DNA from 4 places in the Streptomyces sp. NPDC104814 genome. Region 1 is predicted to be linked to each of the others. Evidence: riboswitches for the same ligand, from Rfam matches in the RefSeq annotation. Region 1 holds a riboswitch; each other region holds the start of a gene.
The links. Region 1 has a riboswitch for cyclic di-AMP ahead of ACZ64A_RS17755 (C40 family peptidase). Riboswitches for the same ligand answer to the same signal wherever they lie in the genome.
Positions count from the first base shown of each region.

Region 2: linked by a shared signal. The riboswitch ahead of ACZ64A_RS19110 (transglycosylase SLT domain-containing protein) and the one ahead of ACZ64A_RS17755 (C40 family peptidase) in region 1 are both predicted to bind cyclic di-AMP.
Region 3: linked by a shared signal. The riboswitch ahead of ACZ64A_RS00485 (M23 family metallopeptidase) and the one ahead of ACZ64A_RS17755 (C40 family peptidase) in region 1 are both predicted to bind cyclic di-AMP.
Region 4: linked by a shared signal. The riboswitch ahead of ACZ64A_RS03615 (M23 family metallopeptidase) and the one ahead of ACZ64A_RS17755 (C40 family peptidase) in region 1 are both predicted to bind cyclic di-AMP.

Region 1 covers NZ_JBVJOL010000004.1:404,921-412,580, reverse strand. Annotated here, with positions in the region: gene bioB (biotin synthase BioB) at 1-607, opposite strand, end outside; gene ACZ64A_RS17775 (8-amino-7-oxononanoate synthase) at 755-1,882, shown strand; gene ACZ64A_RS17770 (DUF397 domain-containing protein) at 1,925-2,155, opposite strand; gene ACZ64A_RS17765 (helix-turn-helix domain-containing protein) at 2,165-3,022, opposite strand; gene ACZ64A_RS17760 (ATP-binding protein) at 3,235-3,708, shown strand; gene ACZ64A_RS17755 (C40 family peptidase) at 4,039-4,512, opposite strand; cyclic di-AMP (ydaO/yuaA leader) riboswitch at 4,516-4,649, opposite strand; gene ACZ64A_RS17750 (hypothetical protein) at 5,236-5,385, opposite strand; gene ACZ64A_RS17745 (urease subunit gamma) at 5,644-5,946, shown strand; gene ACZ64A_RS17740 (urease subunit beta) at 5,960-6,271, shown strand; gene ACZ64A_RS17735 (urease subunit alpha) at 6,264-7,660, shown strand, end outside.
Region 2 covers NZ_JBVJOL010000005.1:166,982-174,641, reverse strand. Annotated here, with positions in the region: gene ACZ64A_RS19130 (ABC transporter permease) at 1-329, opposite strand, end outside; gene ACZ64A_RS19125 (ABC transporter ATP-binding protein) at 316-1,290, opposite strand; gene ACZ64A_RS19120 (LolA family protein) at 1,335-2,600, opposite strand; gene ACZ64A_RS19115 (polyprenyl synthetase family protein) at 3,284-4,294, opposite strand; cyclic di-AMP (ydaO/yuaA leader) riboswitch at 4,884-5,068, shown strand; gene ACZ64A_RS19110 (transglycosylase SLT domain-containing protein) at 5,072-5,563, shown strand; gene ACZ64A_RS19105 (HAD family hydrolase) at 5,572-6,378, opposite strand; gene ACZ64A_RS19100 (FAD-dependent oxidoreductase) at 6,602-7,660, opposite strand, start outside.
Region 3 covers NZ_JBVJOL010000001.1:119,524-127,183, reverse strand. Annotated here, with positions in the region: gene ACZ64A_RS00500 (bifunctional acetate--CoA ligase family protein/GNAT family N-acetyltransferase) at 1-1,472, opposite strand, end outside; gene ACZ64A_RS00495 (HPr family phosphocarrier protein) at 1,652-1,933, shown strand; gene ACZ64A_RS00490 (GntR family transcriptional regulator) at 2,134-2,826, opposite strand; gene ACZ64A_RS00485 (M23 family metallopeptidase) at 3,039-3,782, opposite strand; cyclic di-AMP (ydaO/yuaA leader) riboswitch at 3,795-3,948, opposite strand; gene ACZ64A_RS00480 (M16 family metallopeptidase) at 4,184-5,572, opposite strand; gene ACZ64A_RS00475 (M16 family metallopeptidase) at 5,569-6,963, opposite strand; gene ACZ64A_RS00470 (DNA gyrase/topoisomerase IV subunit A) at 7,324-7,660, shown strand, end outside.
Region 4 covers NZ_JBVJOL010000001.1:864,845-872,504, reverse strand. Annotated here, with positions in the region: gene ACZ64A_RS03635 (PP2C family protein-serine/threonine phosphatase) at 1-668, opposite strand, end outside; gene ACZ64A_RS03630 (MarR family transcriptional regulator) at 873-1,355, shown strand; gene ACZ64A_RS03625 (TetR/AcrR family transcriptional regulator) at 1,613-2,233, shown strand; gene ACZ64A_RS03620 (SGNH/GDSL hydrolase family protein) at 2,385-3,170, opposite strand; gene ACZ64A_RS03615 (M23 family metallopeptidase) at 3,419-4,327, opposite strand; cyclic di-AMP (ydaO/yuaA leader) riboswitch at 4,333-4,488, opposite strand; gene ACZ64A_RS03610 (tyrosine-protein phosphatase) at 4,956-5,753, shown strand; gene ACZ64A_RS03605 (DUF6126 family protein) at 5,800-5,922, opposite strand; gene ACZ64A_RS03600 (helix-turn-helix domain-containing protein) at 5,919-6,539, opposite strand; gene ACZ64A_RS03595 (aspartate aminotransferase family protein) at 6,737-7,660, opposite strand, start outside.

The DNA of each region.
Region 1 (7,660 bases):
AGCACGCCGACAGGCCGGCCGCGTGCGCCTTCGTCACCGTGTCGACCCGGTCGGCGTAGGTGTGCGTGGTCGTGATGTCCGCGTACGTGCCCTCGGACGTGTTCAGGTTGTGGTTGTAGGCGTCCGCGCCGGCCTCGCGCAGCCGCTCGGCCTGGCCGTCGGAGAGCAGTCCGAGGCAGGCGCACACCTCGACGCCCTCGTTCTGCTCCTTGATCGTCTTGATCGTCTCGGAGACCCGGTCCACGTCCCGGTCGGTCGGGCCGCGCCCGCTGGCCACCAGGCAGACCCGCTTGGCGCCGCCGGCCAGGCCCGCGGCGGCCGCCTGGGAGGCCTCGTCGGGCTTGAGCCAGGTGTACTTCAGGATGTCGGCCTTGGACCCCAGGCGCTGCGAACAGTACGAGCAGTCCTCGGGGCACAGGCCGGACTTGAGGTTGACCAGGTAGTTGAGTTTCACCCGTCGGCCGAACCAGTGCCGGCGCACCTTGCCGGCCGCGGCCACCACATCGAGCAGTTCGTCGTCGGTCGTGGCGAGGACGGCCAGGGCTTCCTCGCGGGTCGGCAGCTCGCGCCGCAGTCCCTTGTCCACCAGCGTGTTCAGCAGGTCCATGGGAGCTGATCCTGTCCTACGGGGGCAGGCCAGGCCAAGGAGACTTCGTACAAACAAGGCCGTTCGAGGTGTGGGTATTGCCACATCCTGAGCTGCGGCGTGTCCCGCTAGTGTCTGTGCACTGCCTACAAAATCCCCGGAGGACCCATGGCGTTCGGCTGGATCGACGAACAGGCGGACGCACGCCGCCGCGCGGGACTCGTGCGCACGCTGCGTCCCCGCCCCGCCGACACGCCGCTGCTGGACCTGGCGAGCAACGACTACCTGGGTCTGGCCCGCCATCCGGAGGTCACCGAGGGCGCGGCACGGGCCGCGCGGACCTGGGGCGGCGGCGCGACGGGGTCCCGCCTGGTCACCGGTACGACCGAGCTGCACACCGAGCTGGAACGCGAGCTCGCCGCCTTCTGCGGCTTCGAGGCCGCCCTCGTCTTCTCCTCCGGCTACGCCGCCAACCTCGCCGCCGTCACCGCGCTCGCCCCGCACGGCTCGCTGATCGTCTCCGACGCGGGCAACCACGCCTCCCTCATCGACGGCTGCCGGCTGGCCCGGGGTACCACGCAGGTCGTCGAGCACGCCGAACCGGACGCCGTGCGCAAGGCGCTCGGCACCCACGAGGGCACCGCGATCGCCGTGTCCGACACCGTGTTCTCGGTGGACGGTGACGCCGCCCCCCTGGCCGAACTCGCCACCGCCTGCCGGGAGTCCGGCGCGGGCCTGGTGGTCGATGACGCCCATGGGCTGGGCGTCCTGGGGGACGGCGGACGCGGCGCGCCGTACGCGGCGGGGCTCGCCGGCGCGGACGACGTGGTCGTGACCGTGACTTTGTCGAAGTCGCTCGGCAGCCAGGGCGGCGCGGTGCTCGGTCCCGCGCGGGTGATCGACCACCTGGTCAACGCGGCCCGGACCTTCATCTTCGACACCGGACTCGCCCCGGCCGCGGCGGGCGCCGCCCTCGCGGCCCTGCGCCTGCTGCGCCGTGAGCCGCAGCGGGCGGCGCGGGCGCGTGCGGTGGCCGCCGAGCTGCACGCCCGGCTGACCGCCGCGGGTCATCAGGCGGTACGACCGGACGCCGCAGTGGTCTCGGTGCGTGCTCCGTCCCCGGAGCAGGCGGTGCGCTGGGCGGCCGACTGCCGGACGGCCGGCCTGGCCGTGGGCTGCTTCCGGCCTCCTTCCGTGCCCGACGGCATCTCACGGCTCAGGCTGACCGCCCGTGCCGACCTGACCGGGGACCAGATCGAACGCGCTGTACGGGTGATCGGCGAGACGCGGCCATGAGTCGGCGTGCACGGCCGTGCCCTCACCGGGTGGGTGCCGTGCTCAGTCGCGGCGCACGGCGGCCGTGAACGCCGCCCAGCTCCCGGGGGAGAAGAGCAGCGCGGGCCCGTCCGGGGCCTTGGAGTCGCGTACGGCGAGCAGCCCGGCCCATGGCCCGCGGGCCGGGCGGGCCGTCTCGACGCAGTTGTTCGCTCCGGTGCTGTAGCTGCTGCGCAGCCAGCGCACGCCGCGCAGTTCCGTACTGAAAGGGATGGTCCGAGGCAGTGCGGTCATGGTGCCTCCTTACGCGCCGTCACCTAGTGAGGCGATGAAATCCAACGAGTCCTCGGGGGAAAGGGCGTGGATCCGAAGGGAGTTGAAGGCCTCCGCGTAGGCCCGGAGGTCTTCTTTCCGTTCGAGGTAGAGGCTACTCGTCATGTGGTCGAGAACAACCACGTCCAGATCAGAAGTGCTCGGAAATGAGAAAATAACGAAAGGCCCGGTGATGCCGACATGCGCCCCCGCGGAGAACGGCAGCACCTGCAACCGCACCTGGGGCAGCCGCGCCGCCTGGAGCAGCCGCCGCAGCTGCTGTGCCATCACCTCGGGACCGCCCACCTCCCGGCGCAGCACCGCCTCGTCCAGTACCGCGCTCAGCTTCAGCGGGTGCGGCGCGTGCAGCACGTCCTGGCGGGCCAGACGCACCTCCACCAGCGCGTCCAGCCGTTCCTCGTCCACCGTGCCGACGGCCGCCCGGGTCACCGCGCGGGCGTAGGCGGGCGTCTGCAGCAGCCCCGGCACGACCGAGGTCTCCAGCGTGCGCATCGCGCTCGCCTGCGACTCCAGGCTGATGAAGTCGCGGTACGTGGGCGGCAGCACCCCGCGGTAGGCGTGCCACCAGTGCTCCCTGCCGCCGACCTGGGAGCCGGCCAACACCAGCAGCAGGTCACGCAGTTCGTCGTCCTCGACGCCGTACGCGTTCAGCAGTAACCGCACATCGGACGGTTTCGCGCCACTCGAGCCGGTCTCGATCCGGCTGACTTTCGACTGATGCCAGCCCACCAGCCGGGCGGCCTCCCCGCTGGTGAGTCCCGCCCGGGCGCGCAGTGCGCGCAATTCGGCGCCCAGCTTCCGGCGGCGCACCGCGGGACCGTGCTGCATGCGCCCCTCCTTACTCCGTCCGAGCCGCGCGGATACGGTCTGCCGTGGCAGAGTTCACCGCTTCGAGCGACAGATATATGCATATCTTGGTGGATCGCCTCCGTGACCGGCGTGGTGATGGCAGTCTGGCGGCGAAGCACCAGTCCGGGACCGTACTCGAACCACCGGCTCCGTGCCGGACTGCGGTCCCGTGGGAAAGGGACGACGTCGCCATGGCAGACCACCTGGAAGCATCCGTCACTCTGCCGAGCGATCCAGCCTCGGTGTCCGCGGCCCGCGGCTTCGTGGCCGGCACCCTGACGGAATGGGGTCTGCCGTCGGACGCGGAGCTGGCGGACAGCATCCGGTTGATCGTCTCCGAACTGGCCACCAACTCCGTGCAGCACACGTTCGGGCAGTCCCCGACGTTCCGGGTGGACGTCTCCCTGGACCGCGACGAGCTGCTGCGCATCGGCGTCACGGACAGCCACCCGCGCTTTCCCAAGCGGCTGCCCGCGGCCGTCCAGCAGGACAACGGTCGCGGCATGGTCATCATCCGCTGGCTGGCCGCCGAGTGCGGCGGCAGGCTCCGCGTCCGCCCCACCCGCGAGGGAGGCAAGACGGTCGCCATCGAACTGCCCTGGGCGCTCCCGCCCGAGCCGGTCCCCTCGACGCAACAGCCGGAACCGAAAGCGCAGCCCTGCTGAACGGCTCGGCCGGCGCCCGCTCCTGATCATTCGTCATGCCGGCCAGGGCCGGCGGGGGCAGCGTGATCGTCCTCGGGCGGTCGTCACCCCCGTGCGGGGCCCGTTCACCCGTACGGTGGAGCCGTCGGCTCGCGCCACCCGGTCCCGCTCCCCGGCGGCGGCCGCTGGAGCCCGCCGACGGGGCTCTCCTCGGCCGGAACGGGGCGCTGGGCCCCCGGGGCGGGCCAGGGGCCCGTTGACCGCCCTCCTCGCCCCGGAGGGGCCGCCGAGGGCCGGTACCGGTCGGCGCACGGTCCGCTGAGGGGCCGTGCGCCGAGGAGGGCCGACTGGTCAGCTCACCCGGCCGTACCAGACGCTCTTGGTCCAGATCTTCTGCAGGCGCACCACGTCACCCGTCTTCGGGGCGTGCCAGATCTTGTTCTTCCCGGCGTAGATCCCGACGTGGTACACGTTCGACCCCGAGTGGAAGAACACCAGGTCACCGGCCTTACGGCTGCCGGCCGGGATGTGGCGCGTCTTGTTGTACTGCTGGGCTGCCGTACGCGGCAGCTTCTTGCCCGCCTTCTTGAACGAGTACAGCGTGAGTCCCGAGCAGTCGAACCGGCGCGGCCCGGTGGCGCCCCACTGGTAGGGCGCGCCCTTCTTGGACGCGGCGATCTGCAGCGCCTTGGTCGCCGGCGTCGCGGCGGCGGCCTCCGAGGCGAGGCCCGGGACCACGATCGAGCCGCCCACCGCGGCGATGGTCAGGGCGGAAGCCGTACCGGCCCGGGCCATGAGCGACGGGACACGATTGAGCGCAGTCATGCGCAACCCTTCGTCAGCCGCCTGTGAAGGATGACCTGTCGGATTCGGGCTGGCGAAGTAGCCCGGCCGCTGACGCGGCTTCACCCCAAGGGCTGCTCGGCCCGGTCGTGGCATGACCGTTCCGGCGACCCGTCGTGCTTGGGTCCTCCACTCCTGCCGATCCACTCCTGTCGACCGGTCATCCGGGCGGCGGCAGGACTCGGCGTCCGCCCGGATCGCCCCGCCGCTGTGGCGGGGGCTTGTCGTCAGTCAGGGATCTTGGCCCACAACTGTCCGAAAATCCCAACGGAAACGGGTATTTGTGGGGTTCCTCACCACTCACCCGTTCGGGTGGACAGCCCTGTGTTCGATGGGGTGTTCACCGATCCGGCGAGCCCCGGACCAGCGACGGAACACGTCGTTCCGTCCGTTCGTCCCCCTGGTCGCGCAACTCGGACCCCCCGAAAAAAGGGCGTCGGGATAGGCCGATGGAGGGTCCGCCGTTCGGTCCGTTTGAACGCGTTCGGCCCTTCCCTCAACTCCCGGCGCGCGGCGGCCGGGTGACGCGCAGCGCCACCGCCTTGGTCACCGGAGTCCGCGCGGCCCGCAGCAGCCGGCAGGTGTCGCCGGGGCGGCCCGGTTGATCCGGACGGGCAAACCCACGACCTCCAGACAACGGGCCATCAACTCACTGTCGGTCCGGGTGAGTGCACGCAGCGGCGGAAGGTCCGGCAGTCGGACGGCTCACCTCCCGCCCGGCTGCACGCGGGCGGTGACGATCTCGTCCACCGTCCCGTACGCCGGCGCTCCGGCGGCGACGAGGACGTGACGGCGCTCGATGTCCGAAGGGGCGCTCCGCGCGAACGGCAGCGCCTCGGCGTCGCGGCGGAGCACCGGCGGCCGGACACGCCCTGACCAGGCGGTCCTCGAACGGGTATGGGGGAGGTCAGCCACCGGTCATGTGATGATCAAAGGCTGGTTAACGTCCTTGAAACTCCGGCGGGCTACCCTCCCGACCCACGCCACCAGGGGCTTTTCTGCCCGCAATTGAGCGCGGTCGGGAAAATTGTCTGTGTGTTACACCTGTCCCCGTCGCGGTGGCTGCGGCAGCCGGACCCCGCACGGTCCGGAGCAAGGACTGTGAGGTGGCACGTGCAACTGACCCCGCACGAGCAAGAGAGACTGCTCATCCATGTCGCGGCCGATGTGGCCGAGAAGCGTCGCGCGCGCGGACTCAAGCTCAACCACCCCGAGGCGGTCGCCCTCATCACCTCGCACATCCTCGAGGGCGCGCGCGACGGCCGCACCGTCGCCGAACTGATGGCCACCGGACGCAAGCTGCTCACCCGGGCCGACGTCATGGACGGCGTCGCCGAGATGATCCACGACGTGCAGGTCGAGGCCACCTTCCCGGACGGCACCAAGCTCGTCACCGTCCACGAGCCGATCATCTGACGGGGGGTACGCCATGATTCCCGGAGAGATCCTCTTCGCCGAGGACCCCGTCGTGTGCAACGAAGGGCTCGAGGTCACCCGGCTGACCGTCCTCAACGCCGCCGACCGCCCCGTGCAGGTCGGCTCCCACTACCACTTCGCCGAGGCCAACCCGGGCCTGGACTTCGACCGCGCCGCCGCCCACGGCAAGCGGCTGAACGTCGCCGCCGGCACCGCCGTACGCTTCGAGCCGGGGCTGCCGGTCGACGTCGAACTCGTCCCCCTCGCCGGCACCCGTGTGGTGTCCGGCCTGCGCGGCCAGGTCGGAGGTGCCCTCGATGCCTGAGATCTCCCGCGGCGCCTACGCCGACCTGTTCGGCCCGACCGCCGGCGACCGCATCCGGCTCGCCGACACCGACCTGCTGATCGAGATCGAGGAGGACCGCTCCGGCGGCCCCGGACGCTCCGGCGACGAGGCCGTCTTCGGTGGCGGCAAGGTCATCCGCGAGTCCATGGGCCAGTCCCGGGCGACCCGCGCGGACGGCACCCCCGACACGGTCATCACCGGCGTCGTCATCGTCGACCACTGGGGCGTGGTCAAGGCCGACGTCGGCATCCGCGACGGCCGTATCACCGGCATCGGCAAGGCCGGCAACCCCGAGACCATGGACGGTGTCCACCCCGACCTCGTGCTCGGCCCCGAGACCGAGGTCATCGCCGGCAACGGGCGCATCCTGACCGCCGGCGCCATCGACGCGCACGTGCACTTCATCTGCCCACAGGTCGCCGACGAGGCCCTCGCCTCCGGCATCACCACCCTCGTCGGCGGCGGCACCGGCCCCGCCGAGGGCTCCAAGGCGACCACCGTGACGCCCGGACCCTGGCACCTCGCCCGCATGTTCGAGGCGATGGAGGCCTACCCGGTCAACGTCGGCTTCCTCGGCAAGGGCAACACCGTCTCGCACGAGGCGATGCTGTCCCAGATCCGCGGCGGCGCCGCCGGCCTGAAGATCCACGAGGACTGGGGCGCGACCCCGGCCGCCATCGACGCCGCGCTGACCGTGGCCGACATGACCGGCGTGCAGGTCGCCATCCACACCGACACCCTGAACGAGGCCGGTTTCGTCGGCGACACGCTCGCCGCGATCGCCGGGCGCGGCATCCACTCGTACCACACCGAGGGTGCGGGCGGCGGGCACGCGCCGGACATCATGACGGTCGTCGCCGAGCCGCACGTGCTGCCCAGCTCGACCAACCCCACCCGGCCGTTCACCGTCAACACCGTCGAGGAGCACCTCGACATGCTGATGGTCTGTCACCACCTCAACCCGGCCGTCCCGGAGGACCTGGCGTTCGCCGAGTCCCGCATCCGGCCCTCCACCATCGGTGCCGAGGACGTCCTGCACGACCTGGGCGCGATCTCGATCATCTCCTCCGACTCGCAGGCCATGGGCCGGGTCGGCGAGGTGATCATGCGCACCTGGCAGACCGCGCACGTGATGAAGCGCCGCCGCGGCGCCCTGCCCGGCGACGGCCGCGCCGACAACCAGCGGGTCCGCCGCTATGTCGCCAAGTACACGATCAACCCGGCGCTCGCCCAGGGCATGGCCCACGAGATCGGGTCCGTGGAGACCGGCAAGCTCGCCGACCTGGTGCTGTGGGAGCCGGCGTTCTTCGGCGTCAAGCCGCTGCTCGTCATCAAGGGCGGCCAGATCGCCTACGCGCAGATGGGCGA
Region 2 (7,660 bases), on a different contig from region 1:
CCCCCGCCGCCCCCGGACCCCGACGACGAACCGTCTGTCTCGATCCGCACGGCGATCCCGACCAGGACGGGCACCGCGGCCAGCACACCGAGCAGCGCGAGCGTGCGCCAGCGCCGCAGGGTGACCAGCAGTTCGCTGCGGAAGAGTCCCAGGGTCCACAGGGGCCGCACCGCCCGGGCCGTCCCGGCTGCGGAGTCACCGGCGGTGGCCCTGGCCGCGGAGGCCCCGGTCCCCGTGGTCCCGGCCGCGGAGGCCCCCGTCCCCGTGGTCCCGGCCGCGGAGGCCCCGGTTCCCGTGGTCCCGGTGGCGGTGCTGTCATCCCGCGACATCGAAGCCCTCCCCCGTCAGCGCCACGAACGCGTCCTCCAGCGAGGCCCGTTCCACGCCGAAGCCCCGCACCCGTATGCCCGCCGCGACCAACGCGGCGTTGAGGTCGGCCGGTTCCGACTCCGGCGGTTCACCCGTCACCCGGTCCTCCGCCACGACGACATCCGCGACGCCCTGCTCCTTCAGCACCCGGGCCGCGTCGGAGACGTCCGGCGTCACGACCACCAGCCGGCCGCGCGCCCGCGCCGCCAGGTCGGCGACCGCGCCCTGCACGAGGAGCCGCCCGCGCGCCATCACCGCGGCGTGCGTGCAGACCTGTTCGATCTCGTCGAGGAGGTGCGAGGAGAGGAAGACGGTCGTGCCGTCCGAGGCCAGCTCCCGCACGATCGAGCGGATCTCCCGCATGCCCTGCGGGTCGAGCCCGTTGGTCGGCTCGTCCAGCACGAGCAGGCGGCGGGGCTGGAGCAGGGCGGCGGCGAGCCCCAGCCGCTGCTTCATCCCGAGCGAGTACGCCCTCGCCTTCTTCCCGGCGGCCGCCGTCAGCCCCACCCGCTCCAGCGCCGTGGCGACGCGGGTACGCCGGGTGCGCGGGTCGGCGGTCGGGTCGGCGGCGTCGTAGCGCAGCAGGTTGTCCCGGCCGGAGAGGAAGCCGTACAGCGCGGGTCCTTCGATCAGTGCGCCCACCTGTGGCAGCACCGAGCGGGCGGCCCGGGGCATCGGCTGCCCGAGGACGCGCGCGGCACCGGAGGTGGGCTCGATCAGGCCCATCAGCATCCGGATGGTCGTGGTCTTGCCCGATCCGTTCGGGCCGAGGAAGCCGAAGACGCTGCCCGCCGGCACGGTCAGGTCCAGGCCGTCCACGGCGAGCTGCCCGCCGCGGTAGCGCTTGGTGAGGGCGCGGGTGTGGATGACGTACTCGTCCTCCGGCCCCTGCTCACCCCGTGCGGCGGGCGCGTCGTCCATCGGCTCCCCGATCGTTTCCCGTCTCCCGGCGGTGTCCCGCCGGCTTACCTGCCCGCGTCGGCGGCCTTGACCAGGGCGTCCTTGGTGACCGCGCCGACGTAGACCTTGCCGTCGTCGGTGATCAGGGCGTTCACCAGGCGCGTGGAGAACACCGTGCCCTTGCCGAACGGGCCGGAGACCTTGTCGCCGAGCGAGTCGAGGAAGCCGCCGAGGTCGCCGTCGGCCTTGCTGCCGGAGGGCACGCCTCCCTTGGCGCCGGTGTCGAAGACCGCGATGGCGCTCCAGCCCTCACCGAGGACCTTGGGTGCGCCGAGCCCCTTGCCCGGCTCCCCGCCCGGCGTGGGCAGCAGGTGCTGCGGGAGGCCGCCCTTCAGCGGGCTCTTTTCGTCGTCGCCCTTGCCGTGCTCACGGTCGCCGCCCTCGGTGACCTTGGCGCCCTTGGGCGGGGTGAAGTCGAAGGTGGAGGCGGCCGGCCGGGCGAAGCTGACCTGGGTGAAGCCGGCGTCGACCACGGCGGCGCCGCCGCTCTTCGGGGTCAGGGTGAACTTCAGCGGCACGCCGGTCTTCGCGTCCACGGCGATGGTGATGCCGCCGACGGTGCTGCCGGACTGCTTGGGCTTGATCAGCAGCTTGTAGGCGTCGCGGCCGGCGACGTGGGCGGTGCCGTCCACCGTGACGGCGGTGGTGGAGTCGGCGGCCTTCAGGGCCTGCTCGGCGAAGTCCTTGGGCGTACCGGTGAAGTCGTCCGCGCCCCGCTTGTCCTTGCGGTGGTCCTTCCCGGTGGCGTCCGAGGTGGCGTGGTACACCTCGTCGGACTTGCTGTCGTAGCCCCAGACGTCCTTGCCGTTGTGGATGAGGCTGTACTCGGCGGCCTCCTCCAGCACCGACACCTTCTGCCGGTCCGGTCCGTCGGCCGCGACCCGCAACGTGTGCGAGCCGGTGGCGAGTTCGGTGACCTTGGCGGACGGATCGGCGGCCGAACCGTCGCCGGCGCCGCCCGCCTTCCCGCCGAGACCGCCGGCGAGACCTGCGACGTCGGGCAGCCCGAGGTCGGTGGTGATCCGCACGGTGCCGGACATCTGCTGGACGTCCGACGCGGCGATCTTCTCGATGAGCTGCTGCGCGGTGATCTTCGGCAGATCCGGGTCGCCGGAGCTGGCGAGCGCGGGGACGATCCCGATCGTCGCGGCGGCCACGCCCACGACGGTCGCGGGCACGACGTACCGCGCGGCCCTGCGACGCCCCCCGCCCGACGAGCCGGCCGGCTCCTGCACGGCCGTCGCCCTGTCATCGCTTCCAAACGGTGCCATGTGTGCGCTACCTCCGTCGTCGGCGGCGGCTGTCCGTCCCGTGACCCGCGGCGCGTGCTCCCGCCGGGCCCCACCCCGAGCCGCCATTCTCACCCGAATCGGTGAGGAGTGGTGTCTTCCGTGCTTTCCATGAGACCAAATCGGCCGCCGGGAGACGTCACTCCCTGGACGCAACTGCGTGTACTGCTGGGGTATGACATGGCGGGGCCTCAGGTACCCCTACCCGTAGGGGAAGTGGGGGGCCGGGGAGCCCGGGGGCGTGAGCCGGGGGAGGAAGGGGGCGGGGGAAGGGGGGCGGGGGAAGGGGCTCCAGAAGGCACGGGGCGGGGGGCCGGCGCCGGCCGGAGGTGGTACGGGGCGGATGGCGGGCGTCAGCCGGAGAAGGTACGCGGCGGACGGATGCCTTCAGCCGGAAAAGGCACGCGGCGGACGGCGGGCCGTCAGCCGGAGAGCGAACGCGGCGGACGGCGGGCCGTCAGCCGGAAAAGGCACGCGGCGGACAGCGGGCCGTCGCCGGAGAACGAACGCGGCGGACAGCGGGCCGTCAGCCGGAAAAGGCACGCCGCGGACAGCGGGCCGTCAGCCGGAAAAGGCACGCGGCGGACAGCGGGCCGTCAGCCGGAGAGCGAACGCGGCGGACGGCGGGCCGGCAGCCGGAGAACGAACGGGGCGGACGGCGGCCCTCAGCCCGCCCGGTGCACCACCGCGTCGCACAGCTCAATCAGCGCCGCCTTGGCGCCGCACTCCCGCAGCGGCGCCAGCGCGGCCCGCGCCTCCTCGGCGTAGCGGACGGTGTCGCGCCGCGCCTGCTCCAGCGCGGGGTGCGCCCGCAGCGCGGTCAGCGCCTCCGCGTGTCGCGCGTCGTCGCTCAGATCGGAGTCCAGCAGCTCGCACAGGGCGCGGTCCTCCGGCAGCCCGAGCCGCTCGGCCCGCTCCCGCAGCCGCAGCACCGGGAGTGTCGGGATGCCCTCGCGAAGATCCGTCCCCGGCGTCTTGCCGGACTCGTGCGAGTCGGAGGCGATGTCGAGTACGTCGTCCGCCAGCTGGAAGGCCACGCCCAGCCGCTCCCCGTACTGCGTCAGCACGTCCACGACCGTCTCGTCGGCGCCGGACATCATCGCGCCGAACCGGCACGACACCGCCACCAGTGACCCCGTCTTGCCGCCGAGCACCTCGAGGTAGTGGTCGACCGGGTCGCGCCCGTCCTGCGGGCCCGCGGTCTCCAGGATCTGCCCGGTGACCAGCCGCTCGAACGCCAGCGCCTGCACCCGCACCGCCTCGGGCCCGAGGTCGGCGAGGATCTGCGAGGCCCGCGCGAAGAGGAAGTCGCCGGTCAGTACGGCGACCGAGTTACCCCACCGCGTGTTCGCGCTGGGCACCCCGCGCCGTACGGCGGCCTCGTCCATGACGTCGTCGTGGTAGAGCGTCGCCAGGTGGGTCAGCTCGACCACGACCGCCGACGGCACGACACCCGGCGCATACGGGTCCCCGAACTGCGCCGCCAGCATCACGAGCAGCGGCCGGAACCGCTTCCCGCCCGCCCGCACCAGGTGCTGCGCGGCCTCCGTGATGAAGGGAACCTCGCTCTTGGTGGCCTCGAGCAGCCCTTCCTCGACAGCCGCCAATCCGGCCTGGACATCGGCCTCGAGAGCCTGGTCCCGCACGCTAAGCCCGAACGGCCCGACGACGGTCACGAGGGGTCTCCTGTCTGCTGGTGCCGGTTGGCGATTACACGGTTTGTCGATAGGTCGCTGACATCACTCAAGTCAGCGTATCCGGTCACGTTTCGATCACCGATAGCGCCCACGGTTACAGGCCAGGCGGTATCGGATCGCGCCCGATATGTTTATCGATCAAATCTGATCAACCGAAAAGTACCGATATCAACCATGCTCGTGTCGCGAAGACCACCGCGAAGACCACCCCCACCCTCGGCGACAGACCCCGCCCCACCGTGCCACAACACGACCCGACTGCCCGTTTTGCCGTAATTAATCAGCCGATCCACCTTGGTCACCTTGGTACCAAATGTGTTTCCCCTGTGACACCAGTGAATTGGGTCACGCGAGCCTCTCGTCGGTCTCCTGTCCGTCCGCCCCGCGTTTAACCAGCCCTCACAAGCAAGTTGGGCCTAGACGATCACAAAGGATCAAGCAGCCCAAACGCCCCGGACCAAGGTCAACCAGGGCATTAGGTGAAACCGGTACTTGTTCCCGGCATCAGCTCTCGCATAACTTCCCGGCCTGTCGGATGGACGCCTAATCCTGCCGCCGTCCGGCATCCACCATCGGACCAACTCATCCGTGTACGGCAGGAGCGGGGGACCCAGGTAAGTCGCCGAGCCGGACGTCGTCACCCCGACGACGCCCCGGACCGGCTCGGGGTGAAGCCGTGCCGCATCCGCGGCCGGCCGGGCATCTCCAGCCCGAACCCGACAGCTCACCTCGCAGGCGCCGGAGAGGAACTTCGTCATGTCTGCTGCCGGTCAGCACCGCCGCACCCGCACGTCCCGCCTCGTCCGCACCCTCGCCGTCGCCGGCACCGGTGCCGCCGCCCTCGCGCTGCCGCTCTTCGGCGCGACCAGCGCCTCCGCCGCCACCCCGGCCAGCGCCACCGTGATCACGGCCGCCAACTCGGCCTACCCGAACAACCTCGACGGCTGGATCCGCCAGTCGCTGGCCATCATGTCCCAGCACGGCATCCCGGGCACCTACGACGGGATCTACCGCAACATCATCCGCGAGTCCTCCGGCAACCCCGCCGCCATCAACCTGTGGGACTCCAACGCGGCCGCCGGCACCCCGTCCAAGGGCCTGCTCCAGGTGATCGACCCGACGTTCCTCGCCTACCACGTGTCCGGCACCTCCATGGACCCGTACGACCCGATCGCCAACATCACCGCGGCCTGCAACTACGCGGCAGCCCGCTACGGCTCGATCGACAACGTGTTCAGCGCCTACTAGGCCGCACTTCACGGGAACAACCGCTCGAGGACGACGGCGATGCCGTCGTCCTCGTTCGACATGGTGACCTCGTCGGCCACGGCCTTCAGCTCCGGATGGGCGTTGGCCATGGCCACCCCGCGGGCGGCCCAGGCGAACATCGGGATGTCGTTCGGCATGTCCCCGAACGCGAGCGCCCGCTCGGCGCCCAGCCCGAGATGGCCGGCCGCCAGCGCGAGCCCCGTCGCCTTGGTGACACCGCACGGCTGCAGCTCCACCGTCCCCGGCCCCGACATGGTCACCGTCGCCAGGGAACCGACCACCGCGCGCGCCGTCGCCGCCAGCTCGTCGTCGGACAGCTCGGGATGGCGCAGCAGCACCTTGCTGATCGGCTCGCCCCACAGATCGTCGCGCCGCCCGACCCGCACCGCCGGCAGCGTCGGGTGCGGCATCCGGTAGCCGGGCTCGATCAGCGTCAGCCCGTCCACGCCGTCCTGGTCGACGGCGGCGTACACCTCCCCCACCTCGGCCTCGATCTTGCCGAGCGCGGTCTCGGCCAGCTCCCGGTCGAGGGTCACCGACCACAGCAGACGGCCGGCCCCCGCGTCGTACACCTGCGCGCCCTGGCCGCACACCGCGAGCCCCGTGCAGCCGAGGTCCTCCAGCAGCGGCCGTACCCGGGGCGCCGGGCGGCCCGTCACCACAAGGTGGCGCGCGCCGGCCTTCGCCACCCGCGCGAGCGCGGCCCGGGACCGGTCGGAGAGCGTGTCGTCGCCGCGCAGCAGCGTTCCGTCCAGGTCAGTGGCAATGAGGGCATATGCGAGGGGTGCGGCCATGATCAGAGAATACGGACCCCGCGGGGCACCCGTTCACCGCCCGATCCGGCCTCCTCCGGCCCGGGTTCCGGCAGGGATGCGGAGGCCGCCGAGGCGGCCGGCCCACCCGGGCTCATCGCCGGTTTCCCGGCCCGGCGGCACGCGCGGAAGGATCGACCGGACCACCGCGCCCGCCGGACCGGCCCGCCGCGCCCGCCGGACCGCCACGCCCGTGGTTCGCCCCTCAGCCGTGTGCCGCCACCAGGTGGCGGGCCAGGCGCGGCGAGGCGAACTCCGTGCCGCACACGAACCGCATCACCGGGCCGTACGACCCGGCCGCCGGCAGACCCGTGAAGTACAGGCCGGGGACCGACGAGACGTACCCGGCGCCGAGCCTGGGGGTGCCGCGGCTGGTGGCGAGGGTGGTGCGCAGCCCGTGGCCGAGGAAGTCCATCGCCGCGATGTTCACCCGGTAGCCGGTGGCCGCGATGACGTGGTCGGCGGCCAGCCGCTCGGTGCGGCCGGTGTGGCTGCGCACGGTGAGGGTGGCGCCCTCGCCCGTCGGCTCCGCCCGCACGATCCGCTGCACCTCGCTGACCTGCACCTTCCCCGAGAAGCGCTCGCGCAGCCACCAGGCGCCGAGCGGGCCGAGGACCCGGCGGACCAGGTAGTGGCGTATCTCGGCGGGCAGATAGCGGTAGGGATGCGGGTAATAGCTCAGCGCCCACAGCGACCAGGCCCGGCCGAACGGCGACTCGGGGCGCAGCCGGGGCTGGTCCCAGGGGGCCGCGCCGAACGCGACCCGGCCCCGGCCGCGGGCCACCACCCGCACCCGGGCCCCGGCCTCGGCGGCGAGCGCCGCCGTCTCCAGCGCGGACTGTCCGGCGCCGACGACGATCAGTTCCCGGCCGGCGAAGCGGGTCAGGTCGTGGTGCTGGGAACTGTGCGAGACGGGCGCCGTGGCGGCGGGCCCGTCCGGCGCGGCCGCGGCCAGCTCGCGGGGCAGGTGGGACAGGCCGGACAGCCCGGTGGCCACGACGACGGCCCGCGCGGTGAACTGCTCCCCGGAGTCCAGCTTCAGCTCGAAGCCGCCCCCGGTGCGCCGGTCCACGGACACCACCCGCACCCGCTCCAGCTCGGGCACCAGCTTCTGCTGGAACCACTCGCCGTAGGCGATGAACGTTTCCACGGGAATGATGTCCTCGTCGTTCACCAGCCGCCGGATGCCGGCCGCGTCGCAGTAGTCGGCGAGGGTGTGCCCGCGCTGGGGGCAGTCGATGCTGGAGGCCGCGGGGGTCGACTT
Region 3 (7,660 bases), on a different contig from region 1:
GTGATCGTGTCGACGCGGATCACGCCGGCCTGGCGCAGCAGCGCGGACACCGTGGCGTGCGGCAGGCGTGTCGCCCGTACGGCGTGTCCCTGGGGCGCGGATCCGGCGCCCTGGACGACGACGAGGGGTTTGGCGGCCGCGGTGCGCCGGGCGAGGCGGGTGAACTTGCGCGGGTTGCCGAGGGACTCCAGGTACATCAGGGCGACGTCGGTGTCCGGGTCGTCGTACCAGTACTGCAGGACGTCGTTGCCGGAGACGTCCGCGCGGTTGCCGGAGGAGACGAACGTCGACACGCCGGTGACGCCCGTGACGCCGCCGCCACGCCGGTGCAGCCGGGAGAGCAGGGCGATGCCGATGGCGCCGGACTGGGCGAACAGGCCGATGCGGCCGGGGCGCGGCATCTCCGGCGCCAGGGAGGCGTTCAGCCGGACGTCCGCCGAGGTGTTGATGACGCCGAAGGCATTGGGGCCGATGATCCGCATGCCGTACGTGCGTGCCTGGCGGACGAGTGCGCGCTGGCGCTCGCGTCCTTCGGGGCCGCTCTCGGCGTATCCGGCGGAGATCACCACGAGTCCCTGCACACCGTGCTCGCCGCACTCGGTGACGACCTGGGGCACGTGGTCGGCGGGCACGGCGACGACGGCGAGGTCGACCGGTCCCTCGATCTCCCGCACGGAGCGGTGGGCGGGGACGCCGTCGATGTCGGTGACGTCGGCTCCGAAGGCGCGGTTCACGGCGTGCAGACGGCCGGTGTAGCCGCCCTCGCGGAGGTTGGCGAGGATGCTGCGGCCGACGCCGCCGGGGGTGCGTCCGGTGCCGACGACGGCGACCGAGCCGGGCATCAGCAGCCGTTGCACGGAGCGGCCCTCGGCGCGCTGTTCGCGCGCGTACTGCACCGCGAGGGAGCGCTCGGTGGGCTCGAGGCCGAACTCCAGGCGCACCACGCCGTCCTCGAAGCTGCGCTTCTGGGTGTACCCGGCGTCCGTGAACACCTTGATCATCTTGCTGTTGGCGGGCAGGACCTCGGCGGCGAAGCGGCGGATGCCGCGCTCGCGGGCGACGGCGGCGATGTGTTCGAGCAGTGCGGAGGCGACGCCGCGGCCCTGGTGGGCGTCCTGGACGAGGAAGGCGACCTCCGCCTCGTCGGCGGGTGCGGACGCGGGCATTCCGTTCTGACCGATCCGGTCGTAGCGTACGGTTGCGATGAACTCGCCGCCGATCGTGGCCGCGAGTCCCACCCTGTCCACAAAGTCGTGGTGTGTGAAGCGGTGGACGTCCTTCGCGGACAGACGCGGGTAGGGCGCGAAGAAGCGGTAGTACTTCGACTCGTCCGAGACCTGCTCGTAGAAGCTGACCAAGCGGTCCGCGTCATCGACGGTGATGGGGCGGATCCGCGCGGTGCCGCCGTCGCGCAGCACCACGTCGGCCTCCCAGTGGGCGGGGTACTCCTGCCTGTCCGACGCGCTCTGCATGGGGCCCAGAGTACGGCTCGCGTACGACAACGGCGCGGGGCACTCTGTGGAGGACGGATGCCGGGTCGAGGCCGAGGCCCGGTGATCGCGTCCGGTGGGGTCGCAGGACCCCTCCGGGCATGCTTCACCATATGGGAAACTGGTCTAGACAACCCTGAGAAACTGAAGGGCAGCAACACATGGCTGAGCGCCGCGTCAACGTCGGCTGGGCCGAGGGCCTCCATGCCCGCCCCGCCTCCATCTTCGTCCGAGCCGCCACGGCCACAGGCGTCCCCGTGACGATCGCCAAGGCCGGCGGCACCCCCGTCAACGCGGCCTCCATGCTGGCCGTCCTCGGCCTGGGCGCCCAGGGTGGCGAGGAGATCGTCCTCGCCTCCGACGCCGAGGGCGCGGACGCCGCCCTGGACCGTCTGGCGAAGCTGGTCTCCGAGGGCCTCGAGGAGCTCCCCGAGACCGTCTGAGTCCCGCACGGCCGCTTGAGTCACGCCTGAGGGTCTGATTCACGCACAAAGAAGCCGCGTCGGCCTTTCGAGGCCGGCGCGGCTTCCTTTTTCCACCCTCCGCGAACCCCGGAGGAAATGTGCGGCGCGAACGAGAAATGCGAAAAGGGCAGCCCTTTCAGCGGGCTCACGTGTCCCTCTCTTTGTATACGGCGCTCGCGTTAATGCCGTGGGCCCGATGTGTTTACGGGATGTTGCGAACTCCTCACCGGCTCGGCTCGCTCCCCACCGAAGCGGCGCAGCCGATACGCGCCGGCGGAGCGTTCGGCGTGCAGGGCCGCGACGGCCCGGGCCCGCTCCCCGTCGCCGCGCGCCACCGCGTCCGCGAGGGCGCCGTGCTCGGCCCAGGTCCGGACGGGGTCGGCCGACGGCTCCACGGCGTACATCCAGGCGATCTTGTGGCGCAGCTGGGTGAGCGTGGCGGTCAGCGCCGGGCTCCCGCACGCCTGCACGAGCGTCTCGTGGAACCAGCCGCCCAGGGAGCGCAGCTCGTCGCCGGTGCCCTGCTTGGCCCGTTCCTGGCCGAGCCGCACCAGGCCGCGCAGCACCTTCAGATGCGCCTCGGTGCGTCGCTGGGCGGCGCGGGCAGCGCCGAGCGGCTCCAGCAGCATCCGCATCTCCAGCAGGTCGGCCGCTTCCTGCTCGGTGGGTTCGGCCACGCACGCGCCCGCGTGCCGTCGCGTCACGACGAACCCCTCGGCCTCCAGGGTGCGCAGCGCCTCTCGCACGGGCACCCGGGAGACGCCGTAGCGGCGGGCCAGCACTTCCTCGGTGAGCCGGCTGCCGCGCTCATGGACACCGGCGACGATGTCGTCCCGGATCGCCGTGCACACCGAGTGCGCCGGAATGCGCATGTCCGACCTCCGCTTCGGGCCCCGTGAAACGCCGACGATGGACGCGTTTTCGTGACTCTATTCCAAGGGGACGCCATTTCCGATGGCGGAGCGGATTCCATGGATATTTTTTGGTCACCTCGCCGGATTTCTCCGGGGCGAGGCGCGGGGAAACGGCGAAAGCCCCGGCGCGGTACGCCGGGGCTTTGCGGGGCTGGTGCCGTTCTCGCGTGTCAGACGTTCACTCCGTGCGCGCGCAGGTAGGCGACCGGGTCCATGTCGGAGCCGTACTCGGGGCTGGTGCGCGCCTCGAAGTGCAGGTGCGGGCCGGTGGTGTTGCCGGTGTCGCCGGACAGGCCGATCTGCTGGCCGGCGACGACCTGCTGGCCCACCACGACGCCGATGGACGACAGGTGCCCGTACTGGGTGTACGTGCCGTCGTGCATGCGGATGACGATCTGGTTGCCGTAGGCGCCGCCCCAGCCGGTCTCGACGACGGTGCCGTAGCCCACGGCGTGGACCGTGGTGCCGGTGGCGGCGTGGAAGTCGATGCCGGTGTGGTGGCCGGAGGACCACAGGGAGCTGCTGGCCTCGTAGCCGGTGGAGACGTAGGAGTGCGCGATCGGGGCCACGAAGGTGGTGAGGCGCTTGCGCTCGGCCTCGCGGGCGGCCCGCTCCTTGGCCTCGTGGGCCCGCGCGGCGGCGGCCTCGCGAGCGGCCTGCTCGATGGCCGCCTGCTCGGCGGCCTGCTTCTGGGCCTCGGCCTGGGCGTCGATCTGCGCGGCGACGGCGTCGTCGACGCTGATGACGGGGAGCAGACCGGTCTGCTCGGCGGAGCTGTCGGCGGCGAGGGCGGGCGCCGCGAGGGCGCCGATGACGCCGGTGGTGGTGAGCGCGGCGATACCCGCGGCCTGCGCGGTGGTGCGCTTCATCCGGCTGGGACGACGGTGCTTCCCGGTGGCGCTGACGAACGCCATGTGGCGGCTTGTCCTTTCCTTCCCTCTCGCCTACCGGGTTAGCTGACGGGTTCGGAGCAGGAAGGTCTCCTACGGGCCCCCTCTCGGGCGCCCGATTCACCCCAGGGACGTGTGGGTCCCCGGCTCCCCTGGCTCGCGCCGTACGGGGACTCGGCGATGACTGTCCGGTGCCGCGGGTGCGGCGCACTGCCTGACGAACAGCCCGGACGAAGCTACGGTGATCGACCTTCAGTCCTCAAACGAATCAGGGGTTTTGTAAGCCATCCCACAGGCCAGACAGGCAACCTCCGCCCCAATTCGGGCATATGTGGGATGCAGCGCCTTCGATCACAAACAGACCTGCGGACAGGGCGGGGGCCCTGGTGCTCCGTCAGACACCAGGGCCCCACGCGCATGTGCGGCTACTCCGCGCTCACCACGGTGACGTCACCGATGCCGAGGGCCTCGACGGGCTCCTTGATCTGCGCCGCGTCACCGACCAGCACGGTCACCAGACGGTCCACCGGGAAGGCGTTCACGACCGCCGCCGTGGCCTCCACCGTGCCGGTCGCGGCCAACTGCCGGTACAGCGTCGCCTGGTAGTCGTCGGGCAGATGCTGCTCGACCTGGTCGGCGAGCGTGCCCGCGACGGCTGCCGCGGTCTCGTACTTCAGCGGGGCCACCCCGACGAGGTTCTGCACGGCGACGTCGCGCTCGGCGTCGGTCAGGCCGCCCTCCGCCAGGGTGCGCAGCACCGTGAAGAGGTCGTCCAGCGCCGGGCCGGTGTTGGGCGTGTCCACCGAGCCGCTGATGGCGAGCATCGCCGCGCCCGTGCCGTCGGGGGCGGAACGCAGCACCTGGCTGAAGGCGCGCACGCCGTAGGTGTAGCCCTTCTCCTCGCGCAGGACCCGGTCCAGGCGGGAGGTGAGGGTGCCGCCCAGGCAGTACGTGCCGAGCACCTGGGCGGGCCAGACGCGGTCGTGCCGGTCGGGGCCGATCCGGCCGATGAGCAGCTGCGTCTGGACGGCGCCCGGCCGGTCGACGATGACGACGCGGCCGGTGTCGTCGGCCGTCACCGCGGGCACGGGGCGCGGCTCGGTGCGTGAGCCCGTCCAGGCGCCCAGGGTGTCGCCGAGCAGGTCGTCGAGGTCGAGGCCGGTCAGGTCGCCGACGACCACCGCGGTCGCGGTGGCGGGGCGCACGTGCCGCTCGTAGAAGGCGCGTACGGCCGCCGCGTCGAGGGCCGCGATCGTCTCCTCGGTGCCCTGCCGGGGGCGCGACATGCGCGAGGAGGCCGGGAAGAGCTCCTTGGACAGCTCCTTGGCGGCGCGCCGGGCGGGGCTGGCCAGCTCGTGCGGGATCTCGTCGAGGCGGTTGCGCACCAGCCGTTCGATCTCGCTGTCGGCGAAGGCGGGCGCCCTGAGGGCGTCGGCGAGCAGGCCGAGGCCCTTGGCCAGCCGGGAGGCGGGCACCTCCAGGCTGAGGCGGACCCCCGGGTGGTCGGCGTGCGCGTCGAGGGTGGCGCCGGCCCGCTCCAGTTCGGCGGCGAACTCCTCGGCGGAGTGCTTGTCGGTGCCCTCGGAGAAGGCGCGCGCCATGATCGTGGCGACGCCGTCCAGGCCGGCCGGCTCGGCGTCCAGGGGAGCGTCCAGGAGCACCTCGACGGCGACGACCTGCTGGCCGGGCCGGTGGCAGCGCAGCACCGTCAGGCCGTTGTCGAGCGTGCCGCGCTCGGGGGCCGGGAACGCCCACGGCTTGGCCTCGCCCGCCTGGGGCCGGGGGTGGAAGTCCATCGTGGCGAGCTCGGTCACTTGGCCGTCTCCTCGTTGTCGTTGCCGGCCTCTAGGGTCGCTTCCTGCTCCGGGTCCTCGGGCACGTCGGCGTCCGGTGCGGCCTGCGGGGTCTTCGGCTCGTACACGAGCACTGCGCGGTTGTCGGGGCGCAGGCGGGCCTTGGCGACCTCCTGCACCTCCTCGGGCGTCACCTCGAGCACGCGCTGGACGGCGGTGAGGGCGAGCTGCGGGTCGCCGAACAGGACCGCGTAGCGGCACAGTTCGTCGGCGCGGCCCGCGACGGTGCCGAGCCGGTCCAGCCACTCGCGCTCCAACTGCGCCTGGGCGCGTTCCATCTCCTCGGCGGTGGGGCCCTCGGCGGCGAACCGGGCGAGCTCCTCGTCGATGGCGGTCTCGATGACCGGGACCTCGACGTCACCGGAGGTCTTCACGTCCAGCCAGCCCAGCGAGGGCGCCCCGGCCAGCCGGAGCAGGCCGAAGCCGGCCGCGACGGCCGTGCGGTCGCGGCGCACCAGCCGGTTGTACAGGCGGGAGGACTCGCCGCCGCCGAGGATCGTCAGCGCGAGGTCGGCCGCGTCGCACGCGCGTGTGCCGTCGTGCGGCAGCCGGTAGGCGCCCATCAGGGCGCGCGCCGGGACTTCCTCGTGGATGACCTCGCGCAGCTGGCCGCCCATGACGTCGGGCAGCGTGCCGTCACGCGGCTCGGGCTTGCCGTCGTGGGAGGCGATGGAACCGAAGTACTTCTCGACCCAGGCGAGGGTCTGCTGCGGGTCGATGTCGCCGACGATGGACAGGACCGCGTTGTTCGGCGCGTAGTAGGTGCGGAAGAACTGGCGCGCGTCCTCCAGGGTGGCCGCGTCCAGGTCCGCCATGGAGCCGATCGGCGTGTGGTGGTAGGGGTGACCCTCCGGGTAGGCGAGGGCGGTCAGCCGCTCGAAGGCGGTGCCGTAGGGGACGTTGTCGTAGCGCTGGCGGCGCTCGTTCTTGACGACGTCGCGCTGGTTCTCCATGGACTCGTCGTCCAGGGCGGCGAGCAGGGAGCCCATGCGGTCGGCCTCCAGCCAGAGCGCGAGCTCCAGCTGGTGGGCGGGCATGGTCTCGAAGTAGTTGGTGCGCTCGAAGCTGGTGGTGCCGTTCAGCGACCCGCCGGCGCCCTGCACCAGCTCGAAGTGACCGTTGCCCTTGACCTGGGCGGAGCCCTGGAACATCAGGTGCTCGAAGAGGTGAGCCAGACCGGTACGCCCCTTGACTTCGTGGCGCGAGCCGACGTCGTACCAGAGGCACACCGCCGCGACCGGGGTCAGGTGATCCTCGGAGAGCACCACGCGCAGGCCGTTGGCCAGGCGGTGCTCGGTTGCTGTCAGTCCGCCGGAGCCTGCCTCGGCTGTGGCCGTGTGACCCATGGGCATGTACGTCCCTTCGATCGCGGAAGCGGTCGTGAAACCGCGCGTTTCCTGCCGTCCTGCCACTGTATGCAAGCCTGCGGACCGGCGGCGAAGTTCCCGCACGGCGTACGCCGACAGCGAGATCGCGTAGCCTTCGGGCGATCGTCGTGCGCGGGCCGGGCCGACCGGGGTCCGGCGCCCCGGCCCGGGTGCCCCGGGGCGGCGGCGGTCGGGTGCTCGGGAGCCGCCGCACACCACCGGAATCCGGGTGCCGAGGCGCCGCTTCGTACGCCGGGGCCGGGTCCGCGCCCGGCTTGTCAGTCCCACGGTCCACAATGGTCCGCGTCAGATACCGTTCACGCTTCAGCAAGGAGCCAGGCAGCGATGGCCCGCCGCAGCACGAAGACCCCGCCGCCCGACGACTTCGAGGAGAAGATCCTCGACATCGACGTCGTCGACGAGATGCAGGGCTCCTTCCTCGAGTACGCGTACTCGGTCATCTACTCCCGCGCCCTGCCGGACGCCCGGGACGGCCTCAAGCCGGTGCACCGCCGCATCGTCTACCAGATGAACGAGATGGGCCTGCGCCCCGAGCGCGGCTACGTCAAGTGCGCCCGTGTCGTCGGCGAGGTGATGGGCAAGCTGCACCCGCACGGCGACGCGTCGATCTACGACGCCCTGGTGCGTATGGCGCAGCCCTTCTCGATGCGGGTGCCGCTGG
Region 4 (7,660 bases), on a different contig from region 1:
CGCAGCGCGTTGATCGCCAGGTTGGTCAGCAGGGAGGCCTCGATCCCCTCCCCCATGCCGTTGGTGACGTAGAGCAGGAGGTGGTCCGCGGTCAGGGACCAGTCGAAGTTGTCGCCGAAGATCGCGTACGCGGGCTCCAGTTGGGCGCCCAGTTCGTACTCCGGGCGCGCGCAGGCACGTCCGGGCAGCAGCTGCCACTGCATCTCGGCGGCCAGGGTGAGCCGGTCCTTGCGGCGCGCCTGCAGATACACGTCGGTGTCCCGCTCGGCCACGATCACCTCGTGTGCGAGCACCTCGGCGATCTCCGCGAGTTCCGCGAGGCACTCTTCGACATGAGCGCCGTCCGGCAGGGTGACCGACAGCACGCCGAGCCGGTCACCGCGCACGGTGACCGGCAGGTGGACCCGCGCCAGGCCCTCGCCGAGCGTCTCCACGAAGGGCTGCTGGGCTCCGAACGCCCGGCCGGCCGGGCTGTTGTGGACCGATACCGGCTCCAGGGTGTGCGGCAGCACCGACACCGGCTGCAGCACGGTGAGGCTGTAGTCGGCCATCAGCAGCTCGACGGACTCCGCCGCGTACTGCTCCAGCAGTACACGACGGACGGCGTCGAGCAGCTCGTGCGGAGCCGCCGTACGTACAGCGCGTTCAGCGACCACAAATCTCTTCACGATGGTAAGAACACCAATCCTTTGCCGGTGTATCACCGGACATCACTCGGGGACTTCGGTCGTCCGATCCGTCTACCCGGTTGCCGGGCCATCAGTAGCGGACCCGCTCGTCCAGGGGATGTCCCGCCACTCACACCGGGCTCGCGGCGTGAGCGGCGAGACGCCCCCTAGTACGCTGACTGCCGTCCCAGCGCCGACGAGAGTGTGACCGTGACGTCCTTCCGCGCCCGCCCGCAGCCCGACGAAGTCGCGCGCGTGACCGCCACGGCCGCGGAACTGCTGGAGGTGGTCTGGGGCCGGGCCTCCACCGCGCCCGCCTCCGCGTCACAGCTGCGTGTGCTGCTCGTCCTCGAGCACCACGAGGGCATCAATCTGCGCACCCTCGCCGACTCCCTGGCCTCTACGCCTCCCTCGACCAGCCGGCTCTGCGACCGGCTGCAGGCCGCCGGTTTCGTCGACCGAGAGACCAGCCGCGCCGACCGGCGCGAGGTGCGCCTGCACCTGAGCAGCCGCGGCCGCGCCTTCCTCGCCGACCTGCGCGCGCGAAGGCAACAGGAGCTGCAGGCCGTCCTCGACGTGATGCCCGCGGCGAAGCGCGCCGCCCTCCTGGAGGGCCTGGAGGCCTTCTGCGACGCCGCCTCGGCGCAGATGCGCCCCGAGGCCGACGCCGGCAGCCGGTCCGCCTGAGAAGCCAAGCGCGGGGCCCGGGGCCACCGGCACCCTCGGGTGCGGGGCGTCGGCGCACGGAGCAGTGCCCGCCCACCGCAACATTCCCAGACCCTTCCCGCGCACGGACGACACCGCTACTTTGTTGCCCCACCAATATTATTGTCAAACGGCAACAATCACGCGGTCGTCGCCGGGGCTCCAGCGCGGCCGTGCCCCAGGACGGGGGCGGGCATTCGCGGTGCCCGGCCCCGTGCGCTGCACTAGGGTGATCAGCCGTGGCGAGAGTGCGGTTGAGCGTGGCGGAGCGGCGGGAGGAGATCCTGCGGGCCGCCGTGGAGCAGATCGAGGAGCGGGGCGTGGCGGCGGTGCGGATCGCCGACGTCGCCCAGGCGCTCGGCGTGAGCAACGCGCTGGTGCTGTACCACTTCTCCACCAAGGAGAAGCTGGTCGCGGCGGCCTTCGCCTACGCCGCCGAGGCCGACCTCGGCCGTCTGCAGGAGCTGCTCGGCCGCCGTACCACCGCGCTGCGCCGGCTGCGCGCGGCGGTGCGCTGGTACGCGCCGACGGGGCAGGCCAAGGGCTGGCGGCTGTGGATCGAGGGCTGGTCGGCGGCCCTGCGCGAGCCGCCGCTGCGCGAGGTGGGCCGCGCCCTGGACCGGCAGTGGAAGGCGGCGCTCGCCGAGGTGATCGCGCAGGGGGTGGCCGCGGGCGAGTTCACCTGTCCCGATCCGGCCGCCGCCGCGCTGCGGCTGACGGCTCTGCTGGACGGGCTGGCGGTGCAGCTCACCGCGTACGGCGGCACGGTCTCGCGTATCCGGGCGCAGGAGTGGGTCGACGAGGCGCTGGCCCGCGAACTGGGGCTGACCCGGGAGGCGTTGACCGCAGGAGGACGGTGAGCAGAACCCGGGGAGCGTACCCCGGGGGTTCGCAGCGGCGTCCCGGGCCCGGCGTGAACCGACTGCACGCACCGGGCTGTACGGGCCGTTCCCGGCCTGACGGCGGGCGAGGGGCGGTCGCACCCGTGGCAGCCGCCCCTCTCCGCGCGGCTCAGGCGACGGCCGCGATCCGCATCTTGATGTCGTCCGGGGACAGCGTGCCCTTGGCGGTCACATGGTCGCCGGAGGACTCGCCGCGCAGCCGCCGCCCGATCCACGGCACCAGGTACTCGCGCGCCCAGTGGACGTCGTCGCGCCGGACCTCGAGCGTGCCGCGCGGCGGCAGCGGCGGCCAGGGCTGCTCGGGGTCGGCCGGGATCCTCAGGCCGAGCGCCTGGCCGGCCCGCAGCGCCACCCGCGTGTGCCCCTCGGGCGACAGGTGCAGCCGGTCGCCGTCCCAGGCCCGCCGGTCCTGCACCGACTTCAGCGACCACAGGTCGAGCACCGGGCATCCGTAGCGGTCGGCGATGGCCCGAACGTGCCCGTTGTAGGTGGCGATCTTGCCGCGCAGGTGCTTGAGGAGCGGGACGCCCCGGGTGTCGAAGCCGGTCGTCACCATGACCGTGCCGGCCACGGCGGCGAGCTGCGCGACCGCCCTCTCGAACCGCTCGGCGACCTCGTCGGGGTCGGTGCCGGGCCGGATGATGTCATTGCCGCCGGCACAGAACGACACGAGGTCGGGGGCGAGTTCGACGGCCCTCGGGACCTGGTCGGCCACGATCTGGTCGAGGAGTTTGCCGCGCACCGCGAGGTTCGTGTAGGTGAAGTCTCCCTCGGGCCGCCGGTCGGCGAGGAGTACGGCGAAACGGTCGGCCCAGCCCACGAACTGCCCGTCGGGGCCCGGGTCTCCGACGCCTTCGGTGAAGCTGTCCCCCAGCGCCACGTACGACCCGATCACTGCTCTGCTGTCACTCTTCGAATCGTCTGCCACAGCCGTCCATGATTCACCCTTGAATGTGACCTACGCGACCGTAGGCAGGGGTTGACGGACGGTGAGATAAGCCACTCCACGTGTCCGGCCGTGTCGGGAATAACCGCCCCGGCCATGTGCCCGGCCGGTCCGGGCACACCGAAGGCCGGACACCCGTGGATCGGGGTCCGGCCTCGGTGGCGTGTCAGGCGGGTGGCCGCCGGGGCGGCGCGGGGTCAGCCGACGGTGACGCCGTGGGCGCGCAGGTAGGCGACCGGGTCGACGTCGGAGCCGTAGTTCGGCGTGGTGCGGATCTCGAAGTGCAGGTGCGGGCCGGTCACGTTGCCGGTCGCGCCGGACAGGCCGAGCTGCTGACCCGCGGTCACGCTCTGGCCGGCCGAGACGGAGATCTGCGAGAGGTGCGCGTACTGGGCGTAGTAGCCGTCGTTCAGCTTGACGACGACCTGGTTGCCGTAGGCGCCGCCCCAGCCGGCGGAGACGACGGTGCCCGCGCCGACGGCCTTGACGGTGGTACCGGTCGGGACGACGAAGTCGACGCCCGTGTGGTACCCGCTGGCCCACATGCTGCCGGGCGTGTGGTACGCGGTGCCGATGGTGGCGCCGGTGACCGGGAGGGTGAAGCCGGAGGCGGTGCTCGCGGGCTGGGCGGGCTTGGCGGCCTCGGCCTTCGCGGGCTCGGCGGCCTTCGCGGCGGACTTGTGCGCGGGCGCCTCGCTCTTGTGCGACGGGGCGGCGTGGTGCGACGCGACGGCCTTCTTGCCGAGGGTCAGCTTCAGACCGGGGTGGATGAGCGACGGGTCGCTGCCGACGGCCTCACGGTTGTCGTCGTAAAGCTTCTTCCAGCCGCCGGCGACGTGCTGCTCGTTCGCGATCCTCGACAGGTAGTCGCCGGACTTGACGGTGTAGACGCGCACGCCGGACTGCGGCGCCTTCTTCGCCTCGGACGGCAGGCTCTGGACGGCCTTGCCGGACACCGACTGGGCGGCGGTCTGCGGCGTGGCCGCGTGCGCACCGGCGGCGCCCATGAGCGGCAGCGCGAGCGCGGCGCCACCGGTACCGGCGACGGCGAGCGTACGGGCGAAACGCTGGGACTTCGGACGACGGTGCTTACCCTTTGCGGGCATGGCGCTTTTCCTCTCCGGCGCCTGCGAGGTGAGCTGTCGGGTTCGGGCTGGAGATGCCCGGCCGCGCTGGGCGCGGCTTCACCCCATAGCCGTTCCGGGAACCGGAACAGGCGGTCGTACCTGTGGGTCCCCCGCTCCTGCCGTGCGTCGGGTGGGTGGGTGCGGTGCACCGGACGGCGGCAGGATTCGGCGTCCGTCCGGATTTCGTGGGGAACGTAAGCGAGCAGGACGCACGGGGACAAGCGAAAGGTTGCGTGAACGGGCGCTTCTCGTGATCCAATGCCGGAATACGCCGTCACGCTGTGTGAATTGGATCTGCTGTCGGTTCGTCAATTCACCAGGAAATACTCAATCATTACGTGGACATGACGTACGACGGACGGTCACGGTTATGACCCTCCTCACGCGGCCACCTTCCAGGGATCCTCAATTCATTGCGAGTTGGAACGAAGGCGCCAATTCGGGCAGAAGGCCCAGATGTGACGTGGGCGGATATCCATCCCATTCGAGTGCCGTCTCCGGGGAGGCGGGGACAACCGGTTGCCCCGGGAATCCATGTCGTATCGTCGAAGGGCAGCCCGTCGGCCATTCGAGCCGTGTCGGCGGGCACGAGCGGGAGGAGCCCTTCGTGACGCAGCAGGTGCCGTCGACCGAACCCGAGCTGACCGGAGTGCGCAACTTCCGAGACGTGGGCGGCCTGCCCACGGTCGACGGGCGGCGGGTGCGGCACGGCGTGCTGTTCCGCAGCGGCCACCTCGCCCACGCGACGCCCGAGGACACGGTGTACCTCTCCTCCCTGGGGCTGCACACGATCTTCGACTTCCGCAACGCGGCCGACCAGAAGCTGGAGGGCCCGGACGTCGAGCTGCCGGGCGTGCGCAACGTCAACCTGCCGCTGTCGGACCCGGCGGACGGCGCCGAGTTCTGGAAGATGGTGCGCGACGGCGATCTCGACCAGCTGCGCGGCATCCTCGCCGACGGCAAGGGCGCGAACCGGATGATCGCCTCCTACCGCACGATCATCAAGGAGCGCACCGGCGAGCACTCCCGGGTGCTGCACGCGCTCGCCGAGGACAGCGTCCCGGCCCTGATGCACTGCGCCGCGGGCAAGGACCGCGCGGGGCTGTCGATAGCGGTCACCCTGCTCGCCCTGGGCGTGGAGAAGGACGCCATCGTCGAGGACTACCTGAAGTCCAACGAGAAGCACCGCCGGTACAAGGTGCGCCGCAGCGGCTCGGCGGAGTCGGCCTACACCCCCGAGGTGATGGAACTGCTCAGCCCGCTCTTCGACGCGCGCGCCGAGTACCTGACGGCGGCCATGGAGACCATCGAGGAGACCTGGGGCGGCGTCGACGCCTACCTGGAGCAGGGGCTCGGGCTCACCCCCGCGGGCCGGGAGCGGCTGCGGGCACGCCTGCTCGACTGACGGCGGGACGGCGCGGCGGCGCCGGCGGCGCCGGCGGCGGGGGGACCTATCGGTTGGCGCCCAGCTCGAACAGCAGCCAGATGAACCCGGCCAGGACGTGTCCGACGGCGATGTAGATGATGAGCCGGATCCACAGGGTCCGGGGGAACTTCTCCTCGAAGTTGCTCATCGTGCCTCTCCAGGGTGGGCGGGCCCCAGGCACAGCGTGGCCGTGGGGCTCTGCAGCAGGGTGTGGACGAACAGGAGCTCCAGACCGCCGGGGTCCTCGGCGGCGATCCGGTGCGGGGTCAGCGAGTCGAAGTGCGCGCTGTCCCCCGGGCCGAGCCGGTGGGTGGTGTCCCCGAGGCGCAGCCTGAGCCGTCCGGCGAGGACGTACAGCCACTCCTCGCCGGGGTGCACGCGCACGATGTCCCCCTGCGCGCCGTACGGCACCTGCACCCGCAGGGCCTGCATACCGCGGCCGGGCGCGCCGGCCTGCCGGTACGTCCAGCCGCCGGCCGCCGTCGGCTCCATGTCCGCGCCGCGCACCACGGCGTCCCGCTCGGCGACGTTCTCGCCGAGCAGCTCCGAGACGGTCGTACTGTAGATACGGGCCAGCGCGAGCAGCATCGGCAGGGATGGCTGGCGCTGTCCGGTCTCCAGACGGGACAGATGGGCCGGGGACAGACCGGCCTCGCGGGCGGCGGCCTCCAGGGTGAGGCCGGCGCGGCGGCGCAGGGACCGCAGCTGCGGGGCCACCGCGGGCAGGTCGCCGGCCGGTTCCGCAGGGGACTCGGAGGAGCTCATGCCTCCCATTGAGCCGCGGATTTGCCTCTGCGGCAAATCTCTTGCCTCAGAGGCAAAGCGGCCGCCGCCGACCGGTCCGCCACCCGCTGACCGCTCGCGGAGCGCCTGGCCCACGCCCGAGCCGCCCACGGACCGCCCCGCCGGACCCGCGCCGGCCGCCGCCCTGTCCGCGAGCCCGCCCGGGCCGTCGGTCGCCGCTACCGGTTCGTCACCGCCTGTTTGATCAGGGTCTTGCCGAAGTCCCACATCAGCCCGTTGCCGCTGTGCGCGTCGTCCATCACGGCCGTGAAGGCGTCGATGAAGCGGTCGACGTCCGCCTCGTCGATGATCAGCGGCGGGATCAGCTTGATCACCTCCAGGTGGTCGCCGGAGACCTGGGTGAGGATCCGGTGCCGCTGGAGCAGCGGTACGACGACCATCTGCGCGAACAGACCCTTGCGGGCGGCCTGGAGCATCGTCCAGCGGCTGCGCAGCTTCAGCGAGGCGGGCCGGCCGAACTCGATGCCGATCATCAGCCCGCGGCCGCGGACGTCGGCGAGCAGTTCGTACTTCTCGGTCAGCGCGGCGAGCCGCGACTTCAGCAGCTCCCCCGTCCGGCGCACCCCGGCGACGATCTGCTCCTGCTCCATGACCGACAGCACGGCGAGGCCGCACGCCATCGCCTGGGCGCCCGAGCCGAAGCTCGCCGAGTGCACCAGGACCCGGTCCATGGACGAGTAGACCTTCTTGAAGATCCACTCCTTGCCCAGGGTGGCGCCGACCGGCACATACCCGCCGGAGAGCGCCTTGGCCACGCAGACCAGGTCGGGTTCGACGCCGTCCTCGTGCTGGTAGGCGTAGAAGTCACCGGTGCGGCCGAGGCCGGTCTGCACCTCGTCGGCGATGAGCAGCGCCTTGTGCCGGCGCAGCAGCTCCTGCGCGGCGCGGAGATAGCCGGGCGGGGCCTCGTGCACGCCCTTGCCCTGGATCGGCTCCACGATCAGGGCGGCCACGTCGCCCTTGCTCAGCTCCCGTGCGAGCGCGTCGAGGTCGCCGAGCGGGACCGCCGTGTCGGGCAGCAGCGGGGCGAAGCCGTCCCGGAACCCGGACTCGCCGTTGACCGACAGCGAGCCGGTGGTCAG